DNA from 3 places in the Streptomyces sp. NPDC091377 genome. Region 1 is predicted to be linked to each of the others. Evidence: predicted binding sites of a transcription regulator. Region 1 holds the regulator's gene; each other region holds the start of a gene.
The links. Region 1 encodes HrcA, which represses chaperone genes, less so after heat shock. Its sites were predicted from a motif close to TTNGCACTCNGNNNNNCNGAGTGCNAA; they were not measured.
Positions count from the first base shown of each region.

Region 1 (3,269 bases):
GCCACCCGCCATGGGGGCCTGCACGATCGGGTGCGGAAAGAGATCGGTCAGCGCGGAGGACATGACCGCATGTTGTCACGTCCGGGGTGCAAGTCCGAATCCGGCCTTACGGTTCGCGCGGCCCGGGGGCGTACCGGAAAAGCCCGTCCAGGGGCCGTCCGGGGGCCGGTGCGGGCCCGGTGCGGCCCCGCTCACGGCCCCACCCGCTCACCGCCCGTTGAAGGCGTCCTTCAGCCGTGAGAAAAGCCCCTGCTGCCCCGGCTGAAACTGCCCCGTGGGGCGTTCCTCCCCGCGCAGCTTGGACAGTTCGCGCAGCAGCCGTTCCTGCTCGGGATCGAGCTTGGTCGGGGTCTGCACCTCGACATGGACGATGAGGTCGCCCCGGCCGCCGCCGCGCAGGTGGGTGATGCCCCGGCCGTGCAGCGGGATCGACTGGCCGGACTGGGTGCCGGGCCGGATGTCGACCTCCTCCATGCCGTCCAGGGTCTCCAGCGGCACCTTGGTGCCGAGGGACGCGGCGGTCATGGGGATGGTCACCGTGCAGTGGAGGTCGTCGCCGCGGCGCTGGAAGACCGCGTGCGGCAGTTCGTGGATCTCCACGTACAGGTCTCCGGCGGGGCCGCCGCCGGGCCCGACCTCGCCCTCACCGGCGAGCTGGATGCGGGTGCCGTTGTCGACACCGGCCGGGATCTTGACGGTGAGGGTGCGGCGGGAGCGGACCCGGCCGTCGCCCGCGCACTCGGGGCACGGGGTCGGTACGACCGTCCCGAAGCCCTGGCACTGCGGGCAGGGCCGCGAGGTCATGACCTGGCCCAGGAAGGACCGGGTGACCTGGGAGACCTCACCGCGACCGCGGCACATGTCGCAGGTCTGCGCGGTGGTGCCGGGGGCGGCGCCCTCGCCGTTGCAGGTGGCGCAGACGATGGCCGTGTCGACCTGGATGTCCTTGGTCGTCCCGAAGGCCGCCTCGTCCAGCTCGATCTCGATCCGGATCATCGCGTCCTGGCCGCGCCGGGTGCGTGAGCGCGGCCCGCGCTGCGACGCCGTCCCGAAGAACGCGTCCATGATGTCCGAGAAGTTCCCGAAGCCGCCCGCGCCGAAGCCCGCGCCCGCGCCGGCGCCCGCCTGCGAGAGGGGGTCGCCGCCGAGGTCGTAGACCTGCTTCTTCTGGGGGTCCGACAGCACCTCGTAAGCGGCGTTGATCTCCTTGAACCGCTCCTGGGTCTTCGGATCCGGGTTGACGTCCGGGTGCAGCTCGCGTGCGAGCCGCCGGAAGGCCTTCTTGATCTCTTCCTGCGACGCGTCGCGGCGCACGCCGAGAACGGCGTAGTAGTCCGTGGCCACTTACGACTCCGCCAGGATCTGTCCGACGTACCGTGCCACTGCGCGTACCGCTCCCATCGTTCCCGGGTAATCCATGCGGGTCGGGCCGACCACGCCGAGCTTGGCAACCGCCTCGCCGCCCGAACCGTAGCCCACCGACACCACCGACGTGGAGTTGAGTCCCTCATGGGCGTTCTCGTGACCGATCCGCACGGTCATGCCCGAATCCTTCGCCTCCCCGAGCAGCTTGAGGAGCACGACCTGCTCCTCCAGCGCCTCCAGGACGGGTCGGATGGTGAGGGGGAAGTCATGTCCGAAGCGGGTGATGTTGGCGGTGCCGCCGATCATCAGCCGCTCCTCGGTCTGTTCGACCAGGGTTTCCAGCAGGGTGGAGAGCACCGTCTGGACCGTGCCGCGGTCCTCGGCGTCGAAGCTCTCCGGGAGGTCCTGGACCAGGGTGGGCACGTCCGAGAAGCGACGGCCGGCCACCCTGCTGTTGAGCCGGGCCCGCAGTTCGGCCAGCGACGCCTCGCCGAACGGGGCCGGGCAGTCCACCAGGCGCTGCTCGACCCGGCCGGTGTCGGTGATCAGCACCAGCATCACGCGCGCGGGCGCCAGCGACAGCAGTTCGACGTGGCGGACCGTGGAGCGGGTCAGCGACGGGTACTGCACGACGGCGACCTGCCGGGTGAGCTGGGCGAGCAGCCGTACCGTCCGGCCCACGACGTCGTCGAGGTCGACGGCGCCGTCCAGGAAGCTCTGGATCGCGCGGCGCTCGGCCCCGCTCATGGGCTTGACCTCGGCGAGCTTGTCCACGAACAGCCGGTAGCCCTTGTCCGTCGGGATCCGCCCGGCGGAGGTGTGCGGCTGCGCGATGAAGCCCTCGTCCTCCAGGGCCGCCATGTCGTTGCGCACGGTGGCCGGGGAGACACCGAGGTTGTGGCGCTCGGTGAGCGCCTTGGAGCCGACGGGCTCCTCGGTGCCGACGTAGTCCTGGACGATGGCGCGCAGCACCTGGAGTCTTCGTTCACTGAGCATCGCGCACACCTCCAGCCGCCATCCCTGCCCCCGGTTCCGGGGGCTCACCCTTCCCTGGCACTCGACGCCGCCGAGTGCCAGCCCTGCCCGGCCCAGTGTACGGCCGTCGGGTACGGAGCGGGCAAGGCCGGTCCCCGCGACATTGCCGCGGCACGCGGCCGTACGGCTAGCGTCGCCGTATGACGGTGACTTGGGAAGAGCGCGGCTGGGAACGGCTGGGGGCCGGGGTCGGGCGGATCCGGCTGCCGGGATGGGACTGCACGGCCGGCCTGATCGTCGGCGAGGGCGCGGCGCTCCTGATCGACGCGGGGTCGAGCCCGGCGGAGGGGGCGCGGCTGCGGGCGGACGCGGAGGCGCTGGCCGGCGGCCGTGTGACCCATCTCGCGCTGACCCACCCGCACTTCGACCATGTTTTCGGCGCGGCGGCGTTCGCGGGCGCGGAGCTGTTCGGCGCGGCGGGGGTGGAGGCGGCGCTGAGCGGGCGGCCCGCGCGTGAGGAGTTGCGCGCGGACGCGGTGCGCCACGGGCTGCCCGCGGCCGAGGCGGCGGAGGCCGCGGACGCCCTGGCCGTTCCCCGGCACCAGGTCACGGGCGAGCGGACCCTCGATCTGGGCGGCGGGCACCGGGTGCTGCTCGCCGCCGTCGGCCCCGGCCACACCGCCCACGATCTGGCCGTCCTGGTCCCGGGCGGTCCCGCGCTGGTGTTCTGCGGCGACCTGGTCGAGGAGTCCGGCCCACCCCAGGCGGGCCCGGACGCGGTCCCGTCCCGCTGGCCCGCCGCCCTGGACCGGCTGCTGTCCCTGGGCGGCGAGGACGCGCTGTACGTGCCCGGTCACGGGGCGGTGGTGGGGGCGGGGTTCGTGCGGGAGCAGCGGGACGCGCTGGCGCGGCGCTTCGGCGTCGAGGGG
Region 1 covers NZ_JBIVUE010000018.1:99,380-102,648, reverse strand. Annotated here, with positions in the region: gene ACIQNG_RS31055 (nitronate monooxygenase) at 1-63, opposite strand, end outside; gene dnaJ (molecular chaperone DnaJ) at 208-1,344, opposite strand; gene hrcA (heat-inducible transcriptional repressor HrcA) at 1,345-2,361, opposite strand; gene ACIQNG_RS31040 (MBL fold metallo-hydrolase) at 2,541-3,269, shown strand, end outside.

Region 2 (3,269 bases), on a different contig from region 1:
GTCAGCAGGAGGGAGGCGATGGAGGCGGCGTTCTCCAGGGCGGAGCGGGTGACCTTGACCGGGTCGATGACGCCGGCCTTGACCAGGTCGCCGTACTCGCCGGTGGCGGCGTTGTAGCCGTTGCCCTTCTCCAGCTCGGCGACCTTGGAGACGATGACGTAGCCCTCCAGGCCGGCGTTCTCGGCGATCCAGCGCAGCGGCTCGACGGCGGCCTTGCGGACCACGGAGACACCGGTGGCCTCGTCGCCGGTCTTGCCGAGGTTGTCGTCCAGCACCTTCACGGCGTGGACCAGCGCGGAGCCACCACCGGAGACGATGCCCTCCTCGACCGCGGCGCGGGTCGCGGAGATGGCGTCCTCCAGACGGTGCTTCTTCTCCTTCAGCTCCACCTCGGTGGCGGCCCCGACCTTGATCACGCACACGCCGCCGGCCAGCTTGGCGAGGCGCTCCTGGAGCTTCTCGCGGTCCCAGTCGGAGTCGGTGTTCTCGATCTCGGCCTTGATCTGGGCGATACGGCCCTCGACCTCGGCCTTGTCACCGGCGCCGTCCACGATCGTGGTGTCGTCCTTGGTGACGGTGATCCGGCGGGCGGTGCCGAGCACGTCCAGGCCGACCTGGTCGAGCTTGAGGCCGACCTCCTCGGAGATGACGGTGGCGCCGGTGAGGACGGCCATGTCCTGGAGCATCGCCTTGCGGCGGTCGCCGAAGCCGGGGGCCTTCACCGCGGTCGCGTTGAAGGTGCCGCGGATCTTGTTGACGACCAGGGTCGACAGGGCCTCGCCCTCGACGTCCTCGGCGATGATCAGCAGCGGCTTGGAGGCGTTGGACTGGATGATCTTCTCCAGCAGCGGGAGCAGCTCGGAGATGGAGGAGACCTTGCCCTGGTGGATCAGGATGTACGGCTCGTCGAGGACGGCCTCCATACGCTCCTGGTCCGTCACGAAGTAGGGGGACAGGTAGCCCTTGTCGAAGGCCATGCCCTCGGTGAAGTCCAGCTCCAGACCGAAGGTGTTGGACTCCTCGACGGTGATGACACCGTCCTTGCCGACCTTGTCCATCGCCTCGGCGATCAGCTCGCCGACCTGCTGGTCCTGGGCGGACAGCGCGGCCACGGCGGCGATGTCGGACTTCTCCTCGATCGGCCGGGCGGTGGCCAGGAGGTCCTCGGAGACGGCGGCGACGGCCGCGTCGATGCCCTTCTTCAGGGCGGCCGGGGAGGCACCCGCGGCGACGTTCTTCAGACCCTCGCGGACCAGGGCCTGGGCCAGCACGGTGGCGGTGGTGGTGCCGTCACCCGCGATGTCGTTGGTCTTGGTCGCCACCTCCTTCACCAGCTGGGCGCCGAGGTTCTCGAACGGGTCCTCGACCTCGACCTCGCGGGCGATGGTCACACCGTCGTTGGTGATGGTGGGGGCGCCGAACTTCTTGTCGATGACGACGTTGCGGCCACGGGGGCCGATCGTCACCTTCACCGTGTCGGCCAGCTTGTTGACGCCGCGCTCAAGGGCGCGACGGGCGTCCTCGTCGAACTTCAGGATCTTCGCCATGACAGCGGGAGCCCTCTCGGAATTCTGGGTGAAATGGCGCTGCGCCCCCGGCACCCCGGGTCGTCGTTAGCGGTTCGCGGGGGCCAGGAGCGCAGCTTGAAAAACTCTCAAAACCTGAGATGAACTACTTCTCGATGATCGCGAGCACGTCGCGGGCCGAGAGGACGAGGTACTCCTCGCCGTTGTACTTCACCTCGGTGCCGCCGTACTTGCTGTACAGCACGATGTCGCCGGTCTTGACGTCGAGCGGCAGACGCTCGCCGTTCTCGAAGCGGCCCGGGCCCACGGCCAGGACGACGCCCTCCTGGGGCTTCTCCTTGGCGGTGTCCGGAATGACCAGGCCCGAAGCCGTGGTCTGCTCGGCGTCGAGCGGCTGGACCACGATGCGGTCCTCAAGCGGCTTGATGGCAACCTTGGAGCTGGCGGTCGTCACGATCCGACCTCCCCCTTCGGAGATCTCACGGGGTTAACTGTCTGAGGTGGCGACCAGGTCGATCCGTCGTCGCGGGTGCCGGACCTGCCCGTCGCGTCATTGGCACTCTCCAGGGGGGAGTGCCAGAACCGAGACTATGGCCGCGATTAGCACTCGGTCAAGCGGAGTGCCAATCGGCTGCGCCGCGCGCCGGGTCCGTGCGCCGGTTTCCCGCCGGCCGGAACGGCCGGATCAGTCCAGGGCGCTCCGGCTCCGCCACTGTTCCCAGGACTCGTTCCAGTTGCTGAAGCCGTTGCCCTGGACCGGGATGCCCTTGGTGTCTTTGCCGGTGATCTCGAAGGGGGTGCCGACCCGTATGCCGTCGTAGAAGGAGGCGGCCTCGGAGGTGCTCATGCCGATACAGCCGGAGCTGCGGTTGGCCCGGCCGAAGTGGGCGGCGTTCCAGGGCGCGGCGTGGGCGTACATGCCGGACCAGGTCAGGCGCATCGAGTAGTCGACCATCTTGTCGTAGGCGTCGCCGAGGCCCACGGTCTCGGAGTTCATGTTGATGGTGCCCTCCTTGGAGATGAGCACCGAGGTGCCGCCCCAGGAGCGCTTCTCCCCGCCGGGGGTGCCGCCGGAGACGGGGATCGTACGGACCGTGCGGCCGTCGCGCCGGAGCATGAGCTTCTTCCTGTCGAGGTCGACCTTGACGACCTCCTGCGCGCCGATGGTGAATCTCGTGGCGTAGTCGCGGGTGAACATCCGGTCGTCGGCCGTGGCGATGCCGTTCAGCGGGGCGTCGACGGTCACCTTCGTGCCCGCTTTCCAGTACGTCCTGGGCCGCCAGTCGACCCGGTCCCGGCCGTCGTAGTGCTTCATCCAGCCCCAGGAGCCCTCGGTGTTGTCGGAGGTGGTGACCTTGAGGGCCTTCTCCACCGCGGCCGGGTCGCCGATCGGGTGGTCGAAGACGAGGGAGACCGGCTGGCCGACGCCGACCGTGGTGTCCTTGCCGGGCCAGAACTCGACCTTGTTGCGCCGCTCCGCCTTCGTGGTGGTGAAGGAGGCGCGTTCGGTGGTCTCGGTCCCGCCCCCGGTCCTCGCCGTGGCGGTGATCCGGTACGTGACCGCCGAGCCGGCCCTGCGGTCGGCACTCCACACCGTGTCGCCCGCCGACAGCTTCCCCGTGACCTTCCTGCCGTCGCCGTCCACGACGCTGACGGCGGTGAGGCTGCCGCCCTCGGCCGTGACCCGGATCGGACGGCCCGGCTCCGCCTCGGTTCCGCTCGGGGACACCGACACCGTCGCCG
Region 2 covers NZ_JBIVUE010000001.1:330,453-333,721, reverse strand. Annotated here, with positions in the region: gene groL (chaperonin GroEL) at 1-1,547, opposite strand, end outside; gene groES (co-chaperone GroES) at 1,672-1,980, opposite strand; gene ACIQNG_RS01635 (Ig-like domain-containing protein) at 2,212-3,269, opposite strand, start outside.
Region 2: a site for HrcA is predicted at 2,127-2,153, ahead of groES (co-chaperone GroES). Genes of this name have one in related genera too.

Region 3 (3,269 bases), on a different contig from region 1:
CGTTCAAGGCCGGGCACGACGTGGTGCGCCCGCAGAAGCCGAACACCATCGCCAAGTCGCTGGCCATCGGCAACCCGGCGGACGGCCCCTACGTCCTGGACATCGCCCGCCGTACCGGTGGCGCGGTGGAGGACGTGACGGACGAGCAGGTCGTGGACGCGATCCGGCTGCTCGCCCGGACCGAGGGGATCTTCGCCGAGACGGCGGGCGGGGTGACGGTCGGTGTGACGAGGAAGCTGATCGAGAACGGTCTGCTCGACCCCTCGCTGACCACGGTCGTGCTGAACACCGGGGACGGACTCAAGACGCTGGACGCCGTCGCCGACACCGGGCTGACCGCGACCATCCGGCCCAGCCTGGACTCGTTCCGCGAGGCCGGACTGGGCTAGGGCCGACGGGCCCTCGGGCCCTGCCTTCATCCGTCCCGCGCCCCTGCCGGGGGCGAGCACCCTGACCGGAGGTCACATCGTGAGCGTCACCGTTCGTATCCCTACCATCCTGCGGACCTACACCGACGGGAAGGCCGAGGTCTCCGCCGCCGGGGCCAACCTCGGTGAGGTCATCGCGGACCTGGAGAAGAACCACACCGGGATCGCCGCCCGGGTCCTGGACGACCAGGGCAAGCTCCGGCGCTTCGTGAACGTCTACGTCAACGACGACGACGTCCGCTTCGAGCAGGGCCTGGAGACCGCCACCCCGGACGGCGCCGGCGTCTCGATCATTCCCGCCGTCGCCGGTGGCTGAGTCACCGAGCGTGCTGTGAATTGCCCCCTCCGTAAGAGAAACGGAGGGGGCAATTCTGCATGGTTGAGCACGGTAGAGTTGGGGAAGCGCGGAGCGTCTTCGCATCTGCATGCGGTCGGGAAGCAACGAGAAGTAGCCAAAGTCGGCGGCCCTTTTATGCCTTATGCGCCCTTTGCCCGGCCCGACTTGCCCCGAAGTCCTCTGAATTCTCCGTATATTCCCGACCGGTGCTGCCTGGATTTCTCGTCCGATTGACCTGTTGCAGACGGCAGTTGGACAGATACATTCAGCCGCGGTCGACGCGTTCCGGCGCACGCCCCCACCGATCGGGGGGTGAGGTCTGACCCGGGTCCGCGAAGTGTGGATCTGTGCAAGGGCCAGTAATAGGGGAGTTAGGCATGGCTCAGGGCACCGTCAAGTGGTTCAACGCGGAGAAGGGGTACGGCTTCATCGCGGTCGACGGTGGTGCGGACGTCTTCGTCCACTACAGCGCGATTCAGATGGACGGCTACCGCACCCTGGAAGAGGGCCAGCGGGTCGAGTTCGAGATCTCGCAGGGCCAGAAAGGCCCGCAGGCCGACATGGTTCGCGTCACCGCCTGAACATTTCTACAGGAAGGGCCCGCACCCTCTCGGGGGTGCGGGCCCTTCCATCTGTCCCGGGCCGTCTCCACCGGGCTCCGGGCTCCGGGCTTCGCGCTTCGGGCTGCGGGCTGCGGGCTCCGTCCGGATCGGGTCGCCTCCTTCGGCTCCGGCTGCCCCGGGCCGGCCCCACCGGCCTCGGTCCGGCTCCGTCCGGCTCCGTCCGGCTCGGTCCGTGCAGGTCCGCACCGGTGGGGGCCGGGCGGACCCGGGCGGGTCCGGTCGTTCGCGTACGGCTGAGCCGGGGGTGAGACCTTCGGTAGCCGCTTGCACTCGGCATGGTCGAGTGCTAATCATTGGCGTTAGCACTCTGAAGGTGAGAGTGACAACGAAGGACCGGGTCGGTGAGGCCGCAAGCCGGGTGGGGCAAGGAACCACGAGGCAGGCGAGCCGTCCGTCGCGGGCGCGGGCGCGGTCCGAAGAATCACCCCCAGTCCTGGAGGGACCACTTCACATGGCCAAGATCATCGCGTTCGACGAGGAGGCGCGGCGCGGCCTTGAGCGCGGGATGAACCAGCTCGCCGACGCCGTCAAGGTCACCCTCGGCCCCAAGGGCCGTAACGTCGTCCTCGAGAAGAAGTGGGGCGCCCCCACGATCACCAACGATGGTGTGTCCATCGCCAAGGAGATCGAGCTCGAAGACCCGTACGAGAAGATCGGCGCCGAGCTGGTCAAGGAAGTGGCGAAGAAGACGGACGACGTCGCCGGTGACGGTACGACGACGGCCACCGTCCTCGCCCAGGCCCTGGTCAAGGAGGGTCTGCGCAACGTCGCCGCGGGCGCCAACCCGATGGCCCTGAAGCGCGGTATCGAGAAGGCCGTCGAGGCCGTCTCCGGTGCGCTGCTCGACCAGGCCAAGGAGGTCGAGACCAAGGAGCAGATCGCCTCCACGGCCTCCATCTCCGCCGCCGACACCCAGATCGGCGAGCTGATCGCCGAGGCCATGGACAAGGTCGGCAAGGAAGGCGTCATCACCGTCGAGGAGTCCCAGACCTTCGGTCTGGAGCTTGAGCTGACGGAGGGCATGCGCTTCGACAAGGGCTACATCTCCGCCTACTTCGCCACCGACATGGAGCGCATGGAGGCGTCGCTGGAGGACCCGTACATCCTCATCGCGAACTCCAAGATCTCCAACGTCAAGGACCTGCTCCCGCTCCTGGAGAAGGTCATGCAGTCGGGCAAGCCGCTGCTGATCATCGCCGAGGACGTCGAGGGCGAGGCCCTGTCGACCCTGGTCGTCAACAAGATCCGCGGCACCTTCAAGTCCGTCGCGGTCAAGGCGCCGGGCTTCGGTGACCGCCGCAAGGCGATGCTGAACGACATCGCGATCCTCACCGGCGGCGAGGTGATCTCCGAGGAGGTCGGCCTCAAGCTGGAGAACACGACCCTGGACCTCCTGGGCCGTGCCCGCAAGGTCGTCATCACCAAGGACGAGACCACGATCGTCGACGGCGCCGGCTCCTCCGAGCAGGTCGCCGGCCGGGTCAACCAGATCCGCGCCGAGATCGAGAACTCCGACTCGGACTACGACCGCGAGAAACTCCAGGAGCGCCTGGCCAAGCTCGCGGGCGGCGTGGCGGTCATCAAGGCCGGTGCCGCGACCGAGGTCGAGCTCAAGGAGCGCAAGCACCGCATCGAGGACGCCGTGCGCAACGCCAAGGCGGCCGTCGAGGAGGGCATCGTCGCCGGTGGTGGCGTGGCCCTGCTCCAGGCGTCGTCGGTCTTCGAGAAGCTGGAGCTGGAGGGTGACGAGGCGACGGGTGCCGCCGCCGTGAAGCTCGCCCTGGAGGCCCCGCTGAAGCAGATCTCCGTCAACGCCGGCCTTGAGGGTGGCGTCGTGGTGGAGAAGGTCCGCAACCTCACCCCGGGTCACGGTCTGAACGC
Region 3 covers NZ_JBIVUE010000032.1:19,560-22,828, forward strand. Annotated here, with positions in the region: gene thrC (threonine synthase) at 1-389, shown strand, start outside; gene ACIQNG_RS37620 (MoaD/ThiS family protein) at 469-744, shown strand; gene ACIQNG_RS37625 (cold-shock protein) at 1,143-1,346, shown strand; gene groL (chaperonin GroEL) at 1,840-3,269, shown strand, end outside.
Region 3: a site for HrcA is predicted at 1,652-1,678, ahead of groL (chaperonin GroEL). Genes of this name have one in related genera too.